2 linked regions of the Methanospirillum hungatei JF-1 genome follow. The protein of the gene in region 2 binds, or shares a complex with, the protein of the main gene of each other region. Links are inferred from orthologs where the notes say so. Each region holds a gene or a part of one and is shown on either strand. Other genes may lie near its edges.

Region 1 (11,773 bases), 410 kb from region 2 along the record:
CTATTACGGATACCTCCGGAAGAGTAATCGGGTATATTCAGACAATCAAGGATATGACAAACTGGAAACGTGCGGTAGAATCGGTTGTCGGAAAGACAGTCGGCTGAATCTAAAGTCCCAGGATCGGAAGTATATCTGAAAAGGAACTGATTGAAAAATCGGCAATAATTCCTTCTGAATACTCCGGTGGCAACCGATTTCCATATTCTGCATGAATGGTGCACATTCCCGCTTCTTTTGCCGGTCTGATATCATTGATCAGATTATCGCCGATTGCACATATCTGGTGGGGCTGAATCTTCAGAAGTTCTGCAGCATGGAGAAACATTGCCGGGTCAGGTTTTTTCATCCCTGCCGTATCAGGAGTGACCAGGCAGTCGAAAAGATCAGCGGTCTGGATATGGATGAGCCGCTCTGTTGCATGCTCATGGCTTGCATTGGTAACTGCTCCGATCTTCATCCCTGCCGTGTGAATCTTCAATAATGTTTCATATACTCCGGGGTACGCTTCAATCGCTTCGATTTTTGTCTTCGTGTACACCTGAACTGCACGCATGAACACATCTGCATCGGTGATTCCCTGTTCAGATAAAAATGACTGAATGGCTTTCGGGCTCTCAACACCATAGGGAGAGAACAAAAAAGTCCGTACTAAGTCATCTGCTGTTCCAACTCCGATAGCCTGAACGACTCTCCTGCATGCCTCTTCCTTTGCATATCCAAAGTCATACAGGGTGTTATCCAGGTCTACCAGAATTCCGAGAAACCGGTTTCCACACCCCTGGCGAATATCTGTACCTGCCATGCTGCGTTGTATCTATCAGGATATCAGTCTCAGGAGATGATAAGCGATCTCATAGTGCTGTATCGTGGTGGAAGGGTCTCTCTTATGGAATCAGATGTAATAATACGGTATGCCTGCGAGTGATCCAGTTCTCATTACCGAAACGGATCGCCGGTTATTATTCATATCACTCTATGTGGCCGTTTTTTCTACCATGCTTGGGATTGGTATTGTCATACCGCTTCTTCCCCGTTTTGCCGAAACCCTTGGTGCTTCCGGATTTGGGATCGGAATGATTTTCTCCTCGTTTGCATTATCGCGGGCTTTCGCCATGCCATTCTTCGGAAGATACTCCGATATCTGTGGCAGACGTCAGTTCATCATAATCGGTCTGCTCCTCTATGCGATTTTTTCTCTCCTCTATGTCCCGGCTGGATCAGTGCTTGAGCTATCCGGTATCCGGTTTCTTCAGGGGATTGCATCAGCCATGGTGTTCCCCATAGCAATGGCATATATCGGTGATATCGCTCCACCCGGAATGGAAGGACGGTATCTTGGGACGTTTACCAGTTCACTCTTTCTGGGCATGGGTCTGGGGCCTTTTCTTGGGGGCATTGTAACCGATATTGCCGGCATGGATACAGCATTTATTTGTATGGGGGCGCTAACCGGGGTGGCACTGCTTACCTGCATCTTCTTCCTCCCCGGGTATCAGGGGTCGCGAAAAGAACAGAGTTCGATACTTCATCTGCTCATTCATCCAGGGCTTCGCATTCCATTATTATATCAAATGATGAATGCATTTGCAAATGGAACATTTATGGTCTTTCTCCCCGTCATTGCCGCCCATGTCGGGAACCTCTCTGCAGGAGAGACCGGCCTTGTAATATCGGTATCAGTTCTGTCAACTGCCCTTTTGCAGAGAGTATGCGGAAGGCTTGCAGATCGGTTTGATAAATATCTGCTCATTGCAACAGGGTGTCTTACGGTAACCGTTGCACTGGCTCTGGTACCTGGCTTTGAAGGCCTCTGGTCATATCTCTTCTTTGCCCTCCTCATGGGGATCGGAGGAGGTATATCAGTCCCGGCCATGTATGCCCTGGTCACCATAGCCGGCAGGGACGTGGGGCAGGGGGCAGCGATGGGAACGATAAACATGGTCATGAGCATGGGTATGATCATATCTCCCGTTGTCTGCGGATTATTCATGGACCAGACCGGGATTAGTTCAGTTTTTTATTTGTCTGCCGTAATAGTCCTCGTTGTCACCCCGGTATTTCTCTCAAAGGCTTCTTTTTTTCCATCACAAAGGAGGTAACTGGACACGGGGTACTATTTCCCATGGGGACACAGACAATCATGTGATATATATGATACGAAAACAGTGGAAGATTGTATTTCTGATCCTGGCAGTCATCGCATCATGCGGGTTTTGTTATGCGGCAACCGAACCGACCACCATGACCATGATCCCAAAAATTGGTACTTCAGAGCCATATGATGATGAAAAGTTCCTGATCCTCGTAACACCGGTAATCACCGGTCTCAGTGACCGGAATCTGAACAGCAGTGAACGGATCGATGTCCAGTCAGCTTATTACTCTGCAACTGCGATGAAAGTCAGTCCTGAATTTTATCCGGTTGCATTCAATGTCACCAAGCTGCTCTTTTACCTGGTATCCAGTAGTGAAGCAAATGAAGAACTTGGGAAAAGCAGCGGACTTGCGACACATAATAAAGATACCCGCAACTCCCTGAAAGCACAGGCTGATGCTGATGAAGATGCTGCTGAAGAAGCATGGCGCGGCCTTATCATGTTGTATCCGAACAGCACCCTGTTTTAGATAAAACCAATATCTATTTTTTCCCGTCAGGCATTATTCCTGAGTATGGACGCAGCTGATACGGTTGAACTCTCGGACAGCGCATATGCCATTTTTGAGTTCTTTTTCAGAAGCCAGCTGCATATGCGTAAAAAATCCCTTTCTCTCATCGTAGAGAGCGGTGAGCCTTTCGAAGAACTGTTCCATGAAATATTTACCGAATTCTCTACCGTTTATCCGGAAGTATACGATCTGCTCATCAGCCAGTTTCAATCTCCTGAAGAGATATACCGGATGATTCGTGAAGGGGAAGGCGTCATTCCAAGCAAGACATATCAGGCAAGGTGGATTGAACAGGATTCGCCTCATGTCGATGGTCGGGCTGCGGACATTGAAAAGGCCGGAAAATGGCTGGTATTTCTCCCGCCTGATCAGGTGGATGATATCTGGCGTCAGATCCGTGACCGGACATGGGAAGGAACTTTAGGCATTTCTGCAAAAGTGTCGACGGCAAAACCAGATCCGGATGCCCGTGATGATCGGAAAGTCATCTATGTCTATACTGCGGACTGGGAAGATGAAGCGGATGTGATGCGTGTCAGAGAAGAACTTCGCAGAATAGGAATTACAGACAGGATCGGGTATAAACGGAATATTGAGACCTTCAAGGGAGAATATAGTGCAAAAGGAAAAAAAGTAACGTTTTATTCAGCCTGAATGATCAGGCTTTCCGATCCTTGTTCTTTGGACGCAGGTGTACATACCCGCACTTTCTACAGCTGACTGCCCTGACCGGGTTACGGGCATTGCAGTGCATACAAATCTTAACATTAAGAAGCCGTGCTTCTGCCTCAGGAAAACGTGCCATATGATATCTCCGTAAATATCTGTCTTATATACAGGGTTGTATCCTCACATAAGGGTTATGTCTTACTGCTTCTCTTCAGCAAGCCATCTTCGCAATGCATGCAGTCCGATAGCCCGATGAGAGATCCGGTTCTTCTCTTCTTCTGTCATCTCTGCCAGGGTTTTTCCATCTACTTCAAAGACTGGGTCGTATCCGAATCCTCCACATCCCCGGGGAAGGACGATAGTTCCTTTGATAGCCCCGGTGAATGATCTCTGGCAATCCCCGTCATGATAGGCTATCCCTGTCTCAAATGTAGCGGAACGGTTTGCATATCCTGCCATGAGGGCCAGGATCCCGGTATTCCCGATGGTCTTCTGGACATAGGCAGCACAGGTCCCGGGAAATCCATTGAGTGCATGGATAAAGAGTCCGGTGTCGTCGGTGATGACCGGCCGCTGCAGGACCGAGTAGGCATACGCTGCTTTTCCCGCTGCAATCTCTGCCACCGATTCATACCTGAGCTCCGGAATCTCCAGGGGGACATGTTCTATCTCGGCAAGACCTGCAAGGATTCCTGCAGCTTCCCGTGCCTTGTGTTCATTGCTGGTAACAAACGTAATTCTCACAGGTATCTTCCCCGCAGTTCAATCTCATGCTCCCGGTTCAGTATCTCATCCGCCAGAGGCATCTTCTCCCGATATCCCTGGATGAACGCCTCTTTCAGAATGTCTGAATCTTTAGATGTGCTCTCAAGGACCTGGAAGAGGACATGAATATCCACACCGCGATGCTCTATATCAGATGAGGTTCCGGCAAGACCAAAATCTATAAGCCAGGTCTTGCCGTCATGTACAAGGAAATTGCAGGTTGTCAGGTCTCCATGCACAATCTGTGCTGCATGAAGTTTCCCGACCATCCGTCCGGTCTCCTCAAGGAGCTCTGGTGAGAGGCATTCTTTGAGTTTCACCCCGTCGATATGTTCCATGATAATGGTATCCTGAGTTATCTCTCTGATGATCGGAGTCCTGACCCCGGCTTTTCGTGCCTCAGCGATAAGTCGTGCTTCAGCCCTGGTTCGTTCTGCAATAAGTCGACGGTCTAGTTCGGGATGCCGGTATCGCTTTGATACCCGGATCTTGGATGCTGCTCCATCACAGAACCGGACGATGGCCTCTGCGCCCCGTGCACTATATGCATCCGGATGCCGTTCAGAACCAGAAGGTTCCTCTCTCCAGGTGACCAGGACCTGGTCTGCACGGTATGAGGGATTCACCCGTGACTCCTCAACCGGCAGAACTGATCCTGACTCAAGCATGACCCTCCCCGTATACGCGATCATGGCACCATTATCCCCGAGGTACTGGGGGTTCGGGACTGAGAACGCTGCATCACGGTCTTCGCACATACAGGAGAGCATCTCCTGCAGACGCTTGTTCATCCCGACACCTCCGACGAGGATCAGTTGTTCTTTTCCGGTCTGTGACAATGCGCGCTCTGTGACCTCTGTACACATGGCAAAGGCTGTCTCCTGGAGACTGTAACAGACATCCTCAAGGGGGGCTGATGCATCTTTTGCGGCACTCACAAGACCAGAGAAGGCAAGATCCATGCCCTTGACGGTATATGGCAGAGGGATGTATGAACCGTTTTTTGCAATCCGTTCTATTTCCGGTCCGCCAGGATGGGGAAGCCCCTTACTTCGTGCAAACTTGTCAATGGCATTCCCAATTCCGATATCAAGAGTTTCTCCAAATATCCGGTATCTGCCCTGCAGGTATCCCAACACCTGGGTATTTGCCCCGCTTGCATACAGGACGACCGGATCGTCAAATCCTGATGCAAATCTTCCAATCTCAACATGGGCTACACAATGATTGACGCCGATGAGTGGAACATCAAAGGATAGTGCAAGTGCCCGAGCCGCGGTCCCGACAATCCGAAGGCATGGACCAAGACCAGGACCCTGAGAAAAAGCCACGGCTACCGGAGTCGGATTTCCTTTCAGGACCTCTTCAATGACACTGGTAATGACGGATGCATGATGCTGGGCTGCTTCACGCGGGTGTATACCGCCCTGCACAGGTTTGTAGGGATGTGAGACCAGTTTAATCAGGTCATCATCAAAAAGAGCAGCACTGAGGTTCCAGGCTGTACCCTCGATCCCCAGTACAGGTCCGATCTTCATCAGGGTTACTTCTTGAACTCAGTGTATCCACACTTTCCACAGGTAACACGATCTTTGTGTTCACCCATGAAAACGCCCGGACCACAGCGGGGACAGTACCTGCGTTGAGGAACTGCATTCTTTCCTTCAACCTTGAAATAGGCTGACCGCTTGACTGCGGCCTTCTCTGATTTTTTTGCTTTTTTTGCTGCCATATTTCATCGTCCCCCTTAAGATGCCTCCGCAGCGTCACCGGACGGTGCATCCTGAGCATCTGCGTTGCCTTCTTCTTCTCCGGCCATACCCCGCTTTCGGATATACTCCGGTTCGATCTTCTTCAGGTATTCAGCAGAGGTGTACACCCGTGCGTCGCCTGTTATTTCAGTTAATCCGAAACGGTTGTGAAGGGATCCGATCACCAGCTGATCCTTTGGTGCGCTGAGCATTGCTGCAAGTTTCGCATGGACCATCTTGCGTGACGGGGTTGCTCCGGTAAATGTGATGCTAAACCCGATCTCTTTCCGGTTTAACAGAACATTCTCTGTTTGTGAAGTAATCGTAATCTCCATAGAGATCCGTATTAGGTTGCCTGTCAGATGTTAAATACCTCGCGCGCTGTCGGGGTGCTGACCTCTTCAAAACAGGTGAACAGCTCTTCTGCCCTTTTCTTCATTGCCGGAGTAATTGAGAGCAAAACGACTCCTTCTCCAGGCTGACCATAGAGAATGACAGTTCCCAGAGGCGCGTGCATTGCCAGCGGAACAACAGCCAGATCCTCTTCTCCTTCAACCTGAATAACCGTCCCCTGACGAGATGCTGCTATCTGTGTTGCATCAATCAGGTCTTCGGTAAGACCGCCAGCCGGATTTTTTACCAGCAGCTGATGATACTCAGGGATGTTCACTCCCGGATATGGCTGACGCATGGTATGCCCGTCTACAATGGCAACCTCTGGAGGCCGGCCAGCCCTGAGCAGATTTGCGGTGACAACATCACCAACACTAAATACGGTTTTTCCTGGTAAAAATTTGAGAACTTCCTCAAAAGAGTGAAAAAGGGTGCCAAATGGTTCTTTAAATAACTGACGGTGCCGGGCAGGAAGAATTCGCATCAACGGACCTTAAGGGCATATCTTCCGGGGAGGGTGATATTCATCCGGCGGGCTACTTCGCTATGCTCCGGATCGATGATGACCAGGTATCCGGTCCAGTCTGCGGTAAGATTGGAGGTCCCACAGATGGAGCAGGATGTCCCTTCAACAACCCGGTGACAGTCACGACAGACCATATGTTGTTTCTTCTTTGCGCTAGCCATGTTTAAACCGCACTCTTCTCTTTCTGTTCGTTCTTCATGTCTTCTTCAAGCCAGACTAGGTTCCCAAGACCAGCCTGTCGCATGGTAAGACCAATTTTGCTTTCACGAGGTTCACGTTCGTTGAGACTCAGAGTAACAACCCGTGCCCTGACAAGAGACCCGACACCAAGATGACGACCTGAATCCTGACAGATCAGCTGCGAGTTCTTCTCATCATAACTGATGTATTCATCAGATATCTGACTCACGTGAAGCATCGCATCAATCGGTCCAAGACTGACAAACGCACCAAAACTGGTGGTTTCTACAACAATCCCTTCAATAATCTCCTGAAGAGAAAGACGAAGAGCCAGACCTTCAAAGTCTACATCATAGTAGACCGCACCGTCACCGGGGACCATCTCCCCTTCTCCAATCCGGAGAACCTTGGTAACGGCGATAAAAATCCCGATCTCCTTGTCGATACTTCCTTCCAGCTGCTCCTGCAGCACATCCAGAATGACCGTTGTGAGATCCTCCCCAAGCCGGTGAGGAGGAACACGCACCTTGTCAATCAGTTCCAACCGGTAATACATTCTCTTATCTCCGAATCAACTCTAATTTCTGTTTTCCTGCAAGACTGACAACAGGGAGGCCGACATCAAGAACCTGATCACGAAGTCTCCGGTCATTGGTAACCACACCACACTGGAGATCCATCGCACTCATCAGTATCTGTTCGTCCGGAGTGCCTTGTCCTGATGATGCGATGATCTCACATTTCTGTGCGAACAGGAGTCCAAGACGTGCCGATGCTGCATGTTTCCCTTTTCCCCTTGCCAGTCCCTCAAGTTCCCTGATCACGATCTCCGGCACAATTATTCTGACCGAGCCGAGCATCCATTTCAGTTCATCAAGGAGGTCTATCTTAAATTGTGATGCCATAAGAAAGGCATTGGTGTCGATAAGGATGGTCACTCGATCAGCGTTCCCATCCCGATCAGTCGCCACCTTCCACCAACCTGCCTGCTGATAGCGATAGGTGACCCGATGCTGGCACAGACCGGACGTTTAAGAACGACTTCTGCTGCATCTTTCCGGGTATTGCTCACCAGACCGACTGTTACGGCAGTCCCGACAGAGAGCATCAAAGGCTCGCGCTGTTTGAGTGGTTCAATGGAAACCTCACTATTTGAGCCGACAACCCGCTCCATAAGTTTCACTGAGAACCACATCTTCTCCCAGACCGGCGGGAGTTTTCCGACATGACCTAGGACCTGCCCGGCAAGCATATCGCTTTTGGTAATCGCGGGGTCGAGTTTTGTCCCGATGGCAAGGAGACCTCCGGGAGTTGCAACATGGACTTTCTTCTGTCCTTTATGAATCTCTGTCACCTTGGTGATGATAGGCTCCCACTTGGTCTTGTTCTCCACCTGGTTCTGGATACCCGGCCGGATCTCAATCTCGGCACCATCCTCAATAAGACCCCTGATAAGCGAACCACCGACAACACCGCCTTTGACATCTTTCCAGCTGCATCCTGGCCGGTTCACATCAAATGAACGGGCGATGAGCATGACCGGATCAGCCTCCGGATGGCGTGATGGTTCTGGAATGACTTCGTCAAGAGCCTGAATCAGTGCCCAGATATTGATATTTTTTTGTGCTGATACCGGTATGATTGGTGCATTCTCCGCTATCGTTCCCTTGACAAAAGCCTTAATCTCCTCATAATTCCTGATTGCTTCCTTATGGGAGACCACATCGATCTTATTCTGGACGATGACAATTTTTTTAATCCCGACCAGTTCAAGAGCCATAAGGTGTTCTTTTGTCTGGGGCTGCGGGCACCGGTCAGCTGCTGAAATCACCAGCATGGCACCGTCCATCAGGGCAGAGCCTGAGAGCATGGTTGCCATCAGCGTCTCGTGTCCGGGTGCATCCACAAAAGAAACAGCACGAATAGGTTCTGTCTCACTGTCACATCTCGTGCAGACCGGGGTTGTTGTCAATCCCTCAGGTCCGCGGCATTTTCTGCAACGGTAAAAGACAGCATCTGCATATCCAAGTCTGATAGATATGCCCCGTTTCATCTCCTCACTATGTCTGTCAGTCCAGACGCCGGTGAGGGTATTTACCAGTGTGGTCTTGCCATGGTCAACATGACCGACCACACCAATATTTGTATTTGGAATCAGTTCTTCTGGCACCAGCTATTCAACCTCCTTACGTATTTCCATCGGATCATACTTATAGCCATAACCGCAGATAGCAGGAACAGGTGCGTTCCCCATCATGTTCATATACACCTGAAACCGGTGTACATCCACCTGTATTATCCTGCTCCGGCGCAGGCACCATCCAGGTTTGGTGGTTCTTCCATTGCTTCTTTCTCAACCTGACTTCTTTCCTGTTCCAGCCGTGCAAGCTGTTCATCGCGGTCAATTTCACGCTCATTCTTCTGGACAGATTCAGCAGGAATCAACTGGTCAAGCCGGTATAACAGGCCGGTTGAATCCAGTTCAGCAAAATGTCTCCCGTTCTTGTCAACCAGCCGTGTGATCGTTCCGGAGGTTCCGGTGCGAGGATACCGCACAAACACTCCGGCCTCCAGTATCTCAGGATTCATACTCTCCCTATTCCTCTGCATATATTAAATGCTCTGCCCCTCAATTACCTGTTTTTCAGTGACCTGGTATTCAGCTCCGTTTTTGGTGTTGCGGTACTTTCCTGGGATTGTAACCGCACCAACGGTTGTCTCTGTCGGATATGGGACAGTAAAGGTACCATTGATACTCTGTGTCCGATAGATAAATTCCCGCCCGGTGTTCGTCTTAACCGGTAATTCCAGCATGCCCTCACCAGGTATCTGTGCCCCTTTCACATGCTCGAAAATTTTCACATACCGTAGATCATGCATATCTGCAGGAGTAGTCCTGGTACTTGACTCAAAGATGAGCCGGTAATGACTGAGTGCTGGGACTGGCTCGACCGGATCCGTGTATCCGAAGTTGGCCAGGATGACATCGTATTGAGGATTTTCCTGTGCATTAAATGAGTTCACAAGGGCTTTTCCTGCTGAATAGTTCGTCTGCCCTCCATCAACGACAACCGGTGCATTCAGGCCCGTAGCCGAGGGTTTCATATACCGCAGGAAGTATACATTACCAGGTTCGGTATATGTCCCGTCAAAGTTATGGAGACGGGAGATCATCGTCTGGTAGTACTCATTGGTGAGCAGCGGATAGTTGACTCCCGATTTTGGATCATCCGGACTTGGGAAGATAAAGGTCCGCTGGTAGGGATAGACACCGACTTCCGGATCATCCCAGGTAGACATGGCCCAGAATTTCCCGGTATCCATCTCATAATCGGTGATGACATATTTTGTCTTCAGATTGGCAAGTATCTGATCTGCCTCACTCTCGTTCTTCGTCATAAAGAATCTGGCAGATCCATTCGGCCCGTTCACCCCGTACTGGAAGGGATTTGCATTGGGCATTCGTTTTCCAAGGAATGTTATCATGTGTCCATAATCCCACCATGACATGACCCCGTAGGCACTATCCGGATAGGTGAAATTCTTCTCATCATACATTGCAAAATAATCAACCCCGGGATCAGGGGTGTTCTTGTTCATCCATTCAGTCGCTTCTCTCCAGTCCGGGTTCAGGTTGTACGCCCCCATCATGAGATCCCGGCCCAGTGCCTGATATGAGAATAGGAGAGCCAGAATGAGAATAATCGCCAGGAATAAGTAAGATCCGGCTTTCACTGATCCTGCTGGGTGGCCGGATCTCCCTCGTGATACGTCATGGCTTTTCCCTGCTTTTTTCTTACCTGACTGATGGTCCTCATCCATTGGCGAGATTTCAGGTTTTTGTCCGAAGGGAAGCCGTATGATATCAAGAGCAAATCCTACGGCAATTCCTGCCAATATGGCAACCGGTACTGCCAGGTAGTACTCATATCTGATATGCTGACAGGTTGCGTAAAAGATCACGACCGCCCAGATGAGAGTAAACGCATGGGACGGGCAGAGTTCTTTTCTGATCCGATACAGGAGAACCGCAGCTCCTGCACCGAAGAGAAGAAGACTGTACTGGAATGTCCTCCACGCATCATCAAAGCTCCAGGGTCGTGCTTCCTGAATAGTCTTCCAGTGAATATCATCAGAACCAAAGAATGCATTGGCATTTGCCATCATGTATGCAAAAAGGTCAGGAAGGATGACTGCAAGGGCAATAATACCAAGAATAGTTACTCCGATAATGGCTCCGACATAATACCAGTAGGGCTTGTCCCGAAGCTGATAAGAAAATCCAAAGAGGAGAACATTTGCCAGAATCAGGAGAGTATAGGCTATAGGATGCCCGATGGTGTAATAATTGAGCCCTCCTTCTGAATGCACACCGATGAAGAAAAAACCGATGATTGCGACGAGGAACGTTACCGAATTAATGACCAGTGCCGATGCTCCCAGATGCCCGATATATCGCTGGATAATAAACCAGACCGGGGTGAAGATCCCGACGATAAGGGCGAACAATAACATGGTTGGCATCAGGGCAAGTCCAAGGACATAGGTGATCCCACATAAAATTCCAAGGAATATGGGAATCTTCCAAGTCTCCTTATCTTTGAGATCGACCGGATGCTTCCTGCTGTAAACGAGTGCAGTAAGATAACACAGACAAAAGAGTGTGCTAAAAAAGACTTCTCCTGCATGATGATCCAGGTACCCGTAAAAGGATCTGAAGAAGAACTGCCCTGGCACAATTGCGATGAAAAATGCCGCTGCAAGGCCGGCTTTCCAGTCAGCTACCCTGCTGACCAGGAGATAGATGACCGGGACCATG
Region 2 (11,807 bases):
CGGAACATACACCAGAGATATGGAAAATGGCTGGAACGGGTTTGGAGTCGTTGGAACCGGATATGAATCAGCAAAAACCAATCTGATTCCTTTGGGAGATAACTGGACCTATGTGATTGGGTATGATGCCCAATCTCAAATGTACGATGAGCCCATTTTACGGAATGGAACCGGGAACCAGAGTGATAGCCGGATACTGGTACCCTGGCAGGGATACTGGCTCTATACCACCAGGAATGTAACCTACCAGGTTACCATCTGATTTTTAATTAGAGAACAGCAGAGATTCTCCTCATCGCTTCTTGTAACCGGTCCATTGACGCTGCATAACTTAACCGAACCCATCCCGGATGATTGAACGCAGATCCATGGGTGACAGCGACATGACCCTTCTCCAGCCAGCGGTTCGCAACCTCTGCATCATCCCCGTCGACCTTGACATAGGCGTAAAACGCCCCGTCTGCCGGTGCATACGAAAGGCCCATCTCATCCATGCTTTTCAGAACAAAGGCACGTCTTCTCTCAAATTCTGTCCGCATCTCCTCAATACACTCCTGCGGCCCTTTGAGTGCTGCTACCCCGCCATACATCGCAAAGGTCGTCGGATGGGAGATGGTATGCTGTTGGACCTTGTTCATGTTCCCGATGATCTCTTTGGATGCGACGGCATACCCAAGTCTCCATCCGGTCATAGCATAGGCCTTTGAGAATCCATTCACCGTAATGGTCCGATCCTCCATCCCTGGGAATGCCCCGATAGAAGTGTGGATTTTCCCATAGATCAGTTTCTCATATATCTCGTCGGAGAGGACAATGAGGTCATGATCCTGACAGATATCAGCAACCAGCTGCAGGGATTCATGGTTTAATATCGCTCCGGAGGGATTTGACGGAGTATTGACAATGATCATCCGGGTCTTCTTTGTAACCTTCTCAAGAAGACTATCATCAACCTGGAATGTATCCTGATGCAGAGGGTGATGTACTGGTACACCTCCGGCAATCTGAACACAGGGCTCATAACTGACCCATGATGGATCCAGAATGATGGTTTCATCACCTGGACTCAGGACCGCTTCACATGCCTCATATATCGAGTCCTTTGCCCCGCATCCGACGATCACCTGATCCGGAGTACAGGGAATCTTATTCTCCTGCTCGATCTTTTCGGCGATGGCCTTCAAAAGCTCCGGGATTCCCTTACCGGGTGCATAGTGGGTTTCACCCCGCCGGAGAGCATCAATACATGCCTCGGTGATATGGGCCGGGGTAGGAAAGTCAGGCTCCCCGATAGAGAGACTAATGACATCTGTCCCTGCAGCCTGCATTTTTCGGGCTTTTTCCGTGATCTCGATCGTTGCTGACGGAGCGATGGCAGCAAGTTTGGTCGAGAGAGGCCTCATGCTAACCGCTGTACCAGTTTGATTGCGGATTCGACCGCACGCTTTCCATACTCTATCCGCTCAGTCGCCTCGATCCTGGTCATACCCGGACCGGAGATGCCGAGGGTCACCGGCTTTTCAAACTCAAGGGAGAGATCAATGATCTTCCGGGCTGCATGCTGGACCACAATTTCATCATGCTGAGTTGCCCCTTCAATGACACACCCGATGGTAACAACGGCGTCGACCTTGTTATCTCTCAGCATTTTTTTAATGGCAAGAGGCATGTCATAAGCGCCGGGGACATACAGCCGCTCTGTTACCTCGGCTCCCAGAAACTTTGCATGCTCTTCTGCCTCAATCTCCATCATATAGGTGATGTCACGGTTAAATTCCGCGACAACAAAACCTAGTTTTATTCCTGTATTTTTCACTGTCATAATTATCCTCTTCTATTGTCGTGCCGAACCGGCATCAGAAAAACCCTGTCTCTGACCAGTTCCGGCTTCCCGCTCAAGGGTTCCGGGTCGCATGAGTTTGATGACATTTACCGCATGTTCCCTGGTCCGTTGTTCAGCAAGCCAGGCAAGTTCTGCATCATCTGCTGCTTCATCTTCATGGACAAACACTTCGATGATATGGCGGTTTGTCATGAGCTGGCAGGCGATAAGGCCGGTAGATGCTTCGTGGGCACACATCCGGTCTTTTTCCTTCCCGCCAGGCATCCCAAGAGCCATGCAGATGTCACACTGATACTCGTCAAAAAGCTTTTTGCAGGCTACCGGTAGATCTTTCACACCGGGGACGGTATAGCGCTCTATGGTAACACTACTATGTTTTTTCAGTTCATCGATCGCGAACCTGCCCATATTCACCCGTGCAAAGGTCGTGTCCGCGATACCTATCTTCATCCTAAGTCCTCTGCTGCAGCCATCACACCAGACTCCAAAACCTGATGGCCGGTCTTTCGGACTGCGTATTCTGTTGCTGCAAGGGTTGCCAGAAGCTCGGGGGCTGATACAGCGCCCATATGACCGATCCGGAAAATTTTATCCTTCAAGTGGTCCTGTCCACCTGCGATCTGAATGCCAAGTTTCTTGACTACTCCCCTGAAATCCTTGTCATTTGACCCGGCCGGGATACAGGCAGCAGTTACGGTATTTGAGTACTGATGAAGACTGTCGGTCTTTGGGAACATGTCAATACCCCAGGCGTGTACTGCCTTTCTGACTGCTCCTGCCATCCTGTGATGCCGGGCGATCCGCTTGTCAACCCCTTCTTCTTCAATGATGAGACAGGCCTCCCGAAGTGCAAGAAACAGCGGAACTGCCGGAGTATAGGGAGTCTCCATGGGATCTTTGGCTGCATTCTTCTTGTACGCCGGAAGGTCCAAGTAATATGGTGGATTTTTTACTGCCCGGTCCCATGCCCGATCTGACACGGAGACTGCTGCAAGACCTGCAGGTGCTGCCAGACATTTTTGTGAACCGACGACGGCAACATCGACCCCCCAGTCATCGGCCAGAACCTGGTCACCACCGATGGAGGTCACCCCGTCCATGATAAAGAGCGCATCATATTTCCGGCAGATCTTACCAACCTCTCCTGCAGGGTTTAATATTCCGGCTGATGTCTCATTATGGACCATCGTGACGACCTCACACCCATCCTCAAGGGCAGATTTCAGGCTTTCAAGGTTCAGCGGAGTGCCCCAGTCTGACTCAATCGGACGGGCTTCGGATGCATACCGCTGTCCAATCGTGTACATCCGCTCCCCAAACTTACCATTGATCAGGTGGGCCATTTTGCGGCCCTTTCCAAAGTTTGCAACCGCAGCCTCCATTCCGGCCGTCCCTGAACCTGAAATGACAAGAGGATTATTCTTCGTACCAAACAGGCCTTTCAGAACACGAACGATATCTGCATATGCATTGCCGAATTCTGCCCCCCGGTGATTGATAGCCTGCCGGGCCATGACTGCACGAACCCGTTCAGGCAGCGGAACCGGGCCCGGAAGCATCAGGAGCAACTCATCTTCCATAAAAATCGAGTATAGTATTTTACTTCCAGACTGATTATAGTGCCTTTCACTCCATCCATCATAATCGGGATGAAAACAAAGATTATTTCCTAGTGTATATTGTATGTGCAAAAGATGGGATAATATGACCCTCTGATAGGGAAAAATCCCGGTAATTGTGGAGAGAGTATGCCTGACGTCAGCATTATCTGTGGTTCCTCATCTGATGAAGAGATCGCGAAAAAGGCCTGGGAAGTCCTGAAAGGTTATGAAATAAGTTATGATTACCAGGTCATTTCAGCTCACCGTGACCCTGACCGATTGGATGAACACATATCCGCTTCTGATGCCAGGGTCTTTATCTGTATTGCAGGACTTGCCGCCGCCCTTCCCGGTGTTGTAGCATCAAAAACAAAAAAGCCGGTGATCGGTGTTCCGGTCTCCGGTAAACTCATGGGGGGTCTTGATGCCCTGCTCTCGATTGTGCAGATGCCGAAAGGGGTTCCGGTCGCCTGCGTCGGAGTTGACAACGGAGAAAATGCTGCCCATCTTGCAGCACGAATACTTGGAATCGGATCTGGATAAAAACAGATTATTATTAAGTTCAGGGCAAAGACCTGATAAACTCATCCATTCTTCGTATTGCTTCAGTAAGTTCCTGCCTTGAAACGGCATATGAGCACCGGACATGCCCGATACCATTGTTTCCAAAGACGCTGCCCGGAACGACCGCAACGCCAGCTTCTGTTATCAGACGCTCGGCAAACTCATAGTCGGTAAGTCCGGTCCCTTTGACGGACGGAAATGCATAGAACGCTCCTTCTGGAGTATGACAGGAGAGCCCGATCCGGTTTAACCCGTCAACAAAGAGGTTTCTCCTGAGATGATACTCCCGAACCATCTCACGCATCGCTTCTTCTCCGTTTTTCAATGCCTCGAGTGCAGCATACTGGCTCATAGTCGGAGCCGACAGCATCACGTACTGGTGAATTTTCAGAGTGGCAGCAGTGATATCCGGAGGGGCGCAGAGATATCCCAGTCTCCACCCGGTCATGGCAAATGCTTTCGAAAACCCAGATAGTGTAATTGTCCGGTCCCACAGACCTTCGATTGAGGCGGTAGCGGTATGATGACCTTCATAGGTCAGTTCGGCGTAGACCTCATCTGAGAGGAGGAGCAGATCATGATCAATCGCGACATCTGCAATTGCTTCAAGATCTTCCCGTCTCATAACACCACCGGTCGGGTTATTGGGAAAGTTCAGGATGAGAGCCTTGGACTGCGGAGTGATGTGTTCCATCAGGACATCCGCAGTAAGACGAAACCGGTTCTTCTCAGTACAGGGGACCGGAACCGGGGTACCGCCTGCCATGGTGACACAGGGAGCATAGCTCACGTAAGACGGGTCAATGACCAGTACTTCATCTCCCGGGTTAGTTACCGCACGAATGACGATATCGAGGCCCTCAGATACCCCGGTGGTGATGATCATCTCTGACATCGGATTATACTCAACCTGGTACCGGTCCCGGAGGAACCGGGCAAGCTCCCTTCTCAAAGACTCCATGCCGGTGTTTGAGGTGTATGCCGTATGACCCTGCTCAATAGATGTGATCGCTGCATCGCAGATATGCCAGGGAGTTGAATAATCCGGCTCTCCAACCCCGAGAGAGATGACGTCCTCCATCTGTCCGGCTAGATCAAAAAAGCGCCGTATTCCTGACGGTGGTATAACTTTCGCCCGTTCAGAGACGAAATCCCGTTTTCTCTGATCAGAACGAGAATGGCAGGCGTTGTCCGTCTTCACGCTCAACATAGAGCACCCCGTTTTCCTTGTATGTCTTCATGATAATGTGTGTCGCAGTCTCCCGGATCCGTTCCATGGGAGCAATCTGCTCAGATACAAACCGTGCAATCTCCTGCATACTCTTCCCCTTGACCAGCAGCTGGAGATCATGGGTCCCGGTCCTGAGTCGTAGGTTACGAACATTCGAAAACCGGGAGATCCGTGCTGCGATTCGATCGTACCCATAGTCCCGCTCAGGCGCAACTTTCAACTCAATAATTGCATACACTGCACCTTTATCCACCTGTTCCCAATTTATAACCGCAGAGTACCGGCGGATAATGCCATCTTCTTCAAGTTGCTTTTTCCGTTTTTCTACCTCTTCATCACTGCACCCAAGCATGACTGCCAGATCATGAAGGGGAGTTGAGCAGTCTTCTTCAAGAAGAGAGAGTAATGATCGGTCTATATCATCCATGAATTTCAGCCCTGTTTATTTACCGTAATATCTGGACCACAATCTGTTCATCAACCTGTGCGAGACGTCCATCTGACTCTTCCATGATTACCTCCCATATCTTGTCCGTATTAGTATCAAACCACATTTCTTTGGTTCTCCCATGGCGACCCCGGTTTACCAGCCTTGTATTGATAACGCCGAGCATATTGAGTTCTGAAATAAGGTCTGATATCCTTCGTGCGGTAAGAACATCAATCTCAAGAAACGGAGTGAGTTCTTTATATATTCTCGTAACATCTCCTGAGATGAAGATCCGCTGACCAGCCCGGTGCAAAAGAAGCATGCAGTATAACACAATTTTGCTCTGTGTAGGCAGCGTCCTGATACACTCTACCATGCTGTCAGTCTCTATCTTTGCCTGGGCCTTTTTCACATGTTCAACGGTGACCTTTGATCCATTCTCCCTGTCAGCAAGCTCACCTGATATCCGGAGGAGGTCAAGAGCCCGCCTTGCATCGCCATGCTCCTGGGCAGCGAGTGCAGCACACAAAGGAATGACTTCATCTTCCAATGCATCTTCTGCAAAACCTATCACTGCACGCTGCTGAAGAATGTCACAGAGCTGAGGGGCATTATAGGGGGGAAAAACGAGTTCTTCTTCTGACAGGGATGATAAAACCCTGGGATCAAGAAAAGTTTTAAATCCGAGATCGTTGGAGATCCCGATAATGGATACTTTAGACCGGTTGAGATCAGTATTAATCCTGGTGAGATTATAGAGGGTATCATCCCCACTTTTTTTGACGAGCTTGTCTATTTCATCTAAAATTATTATGAAAACACCGGAATTAAGTTCAATCTGATTCTTAAGTTCACTATACACCTGATCTGTCGGCCACCCGGTCATGGGGATATGAGTTTTAATCTTGTCACTTGGTGTTTCATCCTCACCCATGATTAACTTGGAAATCTGTGCCAAAACCCGGTACTGAGTGTCAATGACTTCACAGTTCAGATGGATGACTCTGCAGACGGTCCCCCTTCTGGCGCTTACTGACTCCAGCTCTGATCCGACATATCGGACAGATGCAGTCTTTCCTGTTCCAGTCTTTCCGTATATTAAAATATTTGAGGGAGTTTCTGTCTGAAGTGCTGGTGCCAGAATGGCCGCTATTTGATCTATCTGAGGTTTCCGGTGAGGAAGAATATGAGGCCGGTAGGAATGGCGGAGTACCTCACGGTCCCGAAAAATCCGATTCTCTGAGAGATATTTATCAAAAAGTCCAGGACTGTCATTCATATCTTGTGTCATGGAACAGGTAATCCCTCTATTGTACGATCGGTACTCCAATAATACTAGTGGAGTATTCAGGTGTCTGAAGAATTATACCCCCACCCCTTCATTTCCACTGGAGCACTTACTTTGACTCATGCCATGTAGTTTTTTAAAAAATAGGATAGACTTTCTGTGGTATAGGTCAGCTCGAGTACATAAAAAGATACCGATTTTATTATAAGATAATAAAAAATTTAAAAAATTAAGAAAAATGAAAGATTGTATATGAAGGAAGCAGGTGCGAAAGATGTTGTGGGTGAAAGACGATCCATCTTTCCAGTGGAAACAAAGGGGTGGGGGATCCTGCTGATGGAACCCTTCCAGTCGAATACTATAATACCAAATCTATCAACTTTTTTACATGGATCCCTCTCATATTCAAAAGATATCTGTTCAGACGATCATTCTGGTGATCTCTACATCCAGAACAGAAAAAGAAGATACAGCAGGAAAAGCAATACAATCACTCTTTCAGGAGTCATCAATCCCGGTTATCAGAACTGAAATCATTCCCGATAATATTGAAAAGATCCAGAAAGCTCTTCACAAGGCTCTTTCTGAAGCGAACTGCATTATCCTGACTGGGGGTACTGGGATAACTCACGATGACTGCACCATTGAAGCAGTGGAACCACTTTTTGATAAGAGACTTGACGGTTTTGGGGAACTATTCCGCATGAAAAGTTTTGCAGAGGTTGGAACCAGGACAGTATTAAGCAGGGCTGTGGGAGGTATCATTGATGGGAAAGCCATCTTTTGTATACCTGGGTCAAAAAATGCCGCAGAACTTGCTACCCGGGACATTATTATCCCTGAAATTTATCATATCCTCACTCATGCAAACCGGTGAGTTTTCCTTTCTAGGAATTTTTTTTTCGTTGGCACCACTCAAATAAACCTGCTTATTACGTATTAGAACAATCATGTCTGCATGGTTCAGTGGTATCATAGTATCATTACAAAACTCACCGTTGCTTTTGTCATTCTGATTCTGGTTATTGCCGGTCTGAGTGTGCTCTATACATTCGGAGCGACAAAATCAGCTTTTAAAGAGACTACGCAGGATGAACTGGTGGCTCTTGCCAGTGTTATTGCAACCCAGATAGACGGGGATATCCTTGCAGCGTTGCAACCTGGTGATGAGGTAACTCCTGAATTCATCACAATGCGGGATCAGCTCTATGCGATGCAGACCTCAAGCCCTGAAATTTTATACCTCTATACCATGAAACAGACCTCAGATGGGATTGTTTTTGTGGTTGATGCAGAATATGGAATATCAGAAGATTCTGCAGGTATTGGTGATGTATATGATACTCCCACAGAGGAGATGAAGATGGGATTCCAGATTCCGGTTGCAGAACATGAGTACACAACCGATCAGTGGGGAACCGTCATTTCAGGGTATGCCCCGGTAAAGAATGCAGCAGGAGAGGTCACCGGCATCGTTGGTGTTGACATGAGTGCGACCAGGGTCATCGAACGGCAGGACTTTATCGGGAACATCATCTACCTGATCATGCTGATTGGTATTGGCATCACCGCGGTCATCATCGGGGTCATCAGTAAGACCATGATTCGGGATATAAGAAGCCTGAATGATTCTGCCGAAAAGATCTCCACCGGTGATATGAACGTTCTGGTGACGGTTGAACGAAATGATGAGATCGGGGAACTTGCCGGGTCATTTAGCAGGATGGTCTCAAGTCTTAAGATCATGATGATGGATGATAGTCCCTAGGCAGGGAGTCTATGTCAGATATATCAGAAAAGGTCCTTGCCATAACCGTTCAGGTGTTAGGTCCGGCTTCCAGGCGTTTTTTGGAGCGGCAGACAAAATTTCACCTGGACGGCCTTGAGTTTGACGACCTGAAAAAAGAGCATATCCCTGAGCTGGCTAAATGGGTTGGGATATCAGCCCAGCTCATTGTTGATGAAAAAAAGGCCTCTCAACTCGCAGATAAAATAAAAAATCTCTCTTAATTTTACCGGTTCACAGCCAGGAGAGCACACCGTTCACATATGAGATCTGTCAGGCGGTCCGGACCAGTTACCTCCAGTTCTTCAGACGTCACCTCGAAAAACTGTATAAGTCTGCTTTTTTTCTCTTCAGACATCAGACTCCTGTCATCATCCCTGACCTCCTCCATTCCCTCCAGAAGCGATGTGACGGCTTCCGGTTTTGGAGGAATTATACAAAGATAGCAGTCATTAATACCATTTTCAGGTCCAAACGGGGCAATCTGCCCGGTCTGCCTGGTACCGGCGGCATAGAGCAGGACCTCCATCTCAAGACTTCGTGCGATCATCCGGTCTTCTCTCCAGGCGCGGATAGCATGAACCAGGGCGGTTTTCACATGCTCAAACCCGGCAATCATGTTCCGGTTCAGGCACACAATAGTCACGCCATATTTTTCTCCGGTCTTTCTGATCATATCAAGAAATTCTGCCCGGTCCTTGATGGTCACTCTGACCGGGATGATATCATATTCATCAGTATATCCGTGTTCCTGTGTTAACATCCAAAATCCTCCCAGGAAGACTGGCCCCTAATCTTCTGCGTATCAGGGATCTCTTCTGTCTTATCTGAAGATGAGTTTTCTTTTTCAGAATTAGATAGAAATGCCAGGACTTTTCTTGCCCTGGCTGCCCCGAGAACATCCGAGAGGAGCACCTCATCAGCAGTCAGCAGGTCAGAAACTGTAATTATGCCAGCATTCTGGAGTTTTTCAGCCATTTTTTTACCAATTCCCGGAATATCGGTTAATAACTCAGGTGTTTTCTGCTGATAATCATCGTCGGATGAGTGTATTCCGGATCTCTTCACTCCGGTAATTTCATCGATAACCTGCCGTGCAATTCCTTCCCCAATGATTCGTGCAATCGTTGAAAGCCCTGCCCGTGCTACCGCTTCAGGATCCGGATATCCTGCATTATACAGAGTTCTTGCACGAACGCGACCGATATTACGGAGAGCAACGAGAGGCAGAAGCTCTGATTTTACTCCATGATGAACCCTGACCGAGAGCGTCTTTACAACCTGGCTCATCTCCGGCATCTCGACAGAAACCAGTCGTTCCGTTCCATGGAGGAGCCATTTGCCGGAGTCTACGATATTATAGAGATCCCCGGCTCCGATTCCATACCGCTCCTCTATCATCCCCTCTGAAAATTCATCAGCCCAGTCGGTCAGGACCAGAGCGGTCTTCAGACCGGAGAGCCAGAGTTCTTCCTCCTCCTGTTCAAAAGGAAGGGGTAATATGAGGTCATCCTTGTGTTTAAAGAGAAATGTCCGGAGAAGCTGGGTGTCAGCAGCCTTGAGATACAGCCGCTGCATATCAGGTGAGACACAGATGACATGAAGCAGTCCGATAAGTGTCGGAGTTTTACATGACTTCAGGCTGTCCAGGATCAGGCGTGCCGTGCAGGGATTGAGGTACAGCCGGGAGACCAGACTACCAAGCCTGGTTGCTGAAAGTGTATTCTCTCTCTCCTCTACCATCCCTGCCGTGGTGAGGAACCGGATCGCATCAGCAACCAGCCGGGGGAGCGAACGGGTTTTGGGATGCTGAAAAAAGTAAAAGGTGCGTTCCATGAATGATGACAATGCCTCCTGATCATGGGCAAATCCGGTTGCGATAAGAGAGAGGATATGAGCACACAACGACGCATCATCCACGCACTGTGAATCTACTCGTTCCGCTTCTGCATCGATGAAGGTTTCAAAAAGTCGTTCAACGCTCGGTGCATCCTTTGCCAGAAGGACTGCCTCTCCATAGGGATCAAGATGGGGCCTTCCTGCCCGTCCGGCCATCTGGTGATACTCCCCGACCGGGATCGGGACCATACCAAGACCTGAGGCAAACCGGTTATAATCCCGTATGATGACCCGTCGTGCCGGAAGATTGAGACCAGCAGCGAGGGTCGGGGTAGCGGCAATAACCTCAATATAGCCGTTTCGAAACCCCTCCTCAATTATTGTCCGCTCTTGCCGTATAAGACCGGCATGATGGAATGCGGCCCCCCGCTCCACGCAATCAGCAAGGACATTTCCTTCATCCCGGTCACGAAGTCTCCGAAGTTCTTGTGCGAGGGCCTTTGAGTCCGGGCTGCCGGCTTTTAATGCCCCTGCTGCTTTTTTCGCAAACCCCTCAGCATTTCTTCGTGAAGAAACAAAGACCAGGCACTGTCCTCCTTCTTCTATCGTATCAAGACAGAGGTTCAGATCATCATGCTTGGTTTTTCCCTGGATCGGACGTTCCGAGTCAGAAAATCGTATCTTCCCATTATAATAAACTCCCTGACGAAGGTCAACCGGTCGCCAGGTGCTGGTGATCAACGTAGCATCAAGCCATTCTGCGAGCTGGGCCGGGTTTCCAATCGTTGCAGACAGACCGATGATCTGCATAACTGGATTTGTGTACCTGAGCTTGGTTATGACCATCTCAAGAGTAGCCCCCCGGTTCTCTGACCCGATCAGGTGGACCTCATCCAGCACGATGCAGGTGATCTGTGAGAGCCAGGGTGTCCGGTTTCGAAGTAGTGAGTCAGTCTTCTCACTCGTTGCCACAATGATATCATTCTCACCAAGGTATGCATCGGTCCGGTCAAGATCACCGGTGGCGATACCGACCCTGATGACCCCTTTCTTTGAAAATTCATCGTATTTTTCAGATGCAAGTGCCCTGAGTGGTACAATATAAAGACATTTTCCCCCTGCGGCTATCCGTGACCACATCGCCATCTCGGCAAGGAGGGTCTTCCCACTTGCAGTCGGAATCGATATTAAGAGATTTTTCCCTTCCAATAATCCCTTCTCTATA

What was found.
Region 1: the proteins of cgi121 (region 2) and MHUN_RS14995 are in contact, whole or in part, in a crystal structure (PDB 3ENH), measured with the Methanocaldococcus jannaschii proteins. The link is inferred for Methanospirillum hungatei JF-1 from one-to-one orthologs.

The regions. Positions count from the first base shown.
Region 1 is NC_007796.1:3,143,556-3,155,328, reverse strand. What follows is about bases 3,362-6,326. They hold MHUN_RS14995 (bifunctional N(6)-L-threonylcarbamoyladenine synthase/serine/threonine protein kinase), read right to left. Parts: upstream 5,643-6,326; coding sequence 4,080-5,642; downstream 3,362-4,079. Other genes in these bases: MHUN_RS14980 (GTP-dependent dephospho-CoA kinase family protein), read right to left, coding at 6,214-6,326; MHUN_RS14985 (30S ribosomal protein S24e), read right to left, coding at 5,852-6,190; MHUN_RS14990 (30S ribosomal protein S27ae), read right to left, coding at 5,648-5,836; rdgB (RdgB/HAM1 family non-canonical purine NTP pyrophosphatase), read right to left, coding at 3,538-4,083; MHUN_RS15005 (50S ribosomal protein L40e), read right to left, coding at 3,362-3,475. Also shown: MHUN_RS15030 (PAS domain S-box protein), read left to right, coding at 1-107; MHUN_RS15025 (HAD family hydrolase), read right to left, coding at 110-805; MHUN_RS15020 (MFS transporter), read left to right, coding at 915-2,102; MHUN_RS15015 (hypothetical protein), read left to right, coding at 2,155-2,628; MHUN_RS15010 (putative phosphothreonine lyase domain-containg protein), read left to right, coding at 2,674-3,324; more of MHUN_RS15005, read right to left, coding at 3,329-3,361; more of MHUN_RS14980, read right to left, coding at 6,327-6,732; transcription elongation factor subunit Spt4, read right to left, coding at 6,732-6,935; MHUN_RS14970 (DNA-directed RNA polymerase), read right to left, coding at 6,938-7,510; MHUN_RS14965 (PIN domain-containing protein), read right to left, coding at 7,515-7,925; eif2g (translation initiation factor IF-2 subunit gamma), read right to left, coding at 7,889-9,124; MHUN_RS14955 (DUF2098 domain-containing protein), read right to left, coding at 9,250-9,543; MHUN_RS14950 (oligosaccharyl transferase, archaeosortase A system-associated), read right to left, coding at 9,568-11,773. UniProt on the Methanocaldococcus jannaschii protein: Required for the formation of a threonylcarbamoyl group on adenosine at position 37 (t(6)A37) in tRNAs that read codons beginning with adenine.
Region 2 is NC_007796.1:2,738,626-2,750,432, reverse strand. The notes cover bases 7,739-10,737. They hold cgi121 (KEOPS complex subunit Cgi121), read right to left. Parts: upstream 9,507-10,737; coding sequence 8,970-9,506; downstream 7,739-8,969. Other genes in these bases: MHUN_RS12845 (ATP-dependent DNA helicase), read right to left, coding at 9,500-10,737; MHUN_RS12855 (hypothetical protein), read left to right, coding at 8,737-8,967; MHUN_RS12860 (HAMP domain-containing protein), read left to right, coding at 7,916-8,725; MHUN_RS12865 (MogA/MoaB family molybdenum cofactor biosynthesis protein), read left to right, coding at 7,739-7,834. In the rest of the region: MHUN_RS12910 (S8 family peptidase), read left to right, coding at 1-262; MHUN_RS12905 (pyridoxal phosphate-dependent aminotransferase), read right to left, coding at 270-1,403; ribH (6,7-dimethyl-8-ribityllumazine synthase), read right to left, coding at 1,400-1,822; ribC (riboflavin synthase), read right to left, coding at 1,835-2,293; MHUN_RS12890 (pyridoxal-phosphate-dependent aminotransferase family protein), read right to left, coding at 2,290-3,423; purE (5-(carboxyamino)imidazole ribonucleotide mutase), read left to right, coding at 3,592-3,987; MHUN_RS12880 (aminotransferase class I/II-fold pyridoxal phosphate-dependent enzyme), read right to left, coding at 4,007-5,218; MHUN_RS12875 (Lrp/AsnC family transcriptional regulator), read right to left, coding at 5,175-5,666; MHUN_RS12870 (ORC1-type DNA replication protein), read right to left, coding at 5,686-6,960; more of MHUN_RS12865, read left to right, coding at 7,346-7,738; more of MHUN_RS12845, read right to left, coding at 10,738-11,807. UniProt on the Methanocaldococcus jannaschii protein: Component of the KEOPS complex that is probably involved in the transfer of the threonylcarbamoyl moiety of threonylcarbamoyl-AMP (TC-AMP) to the N6 group of A37, a step in the formation of a threonylcarbamoyl group on adenosine at position 37 (t(6)A37) in tRNAs that read codons beginning with adenine.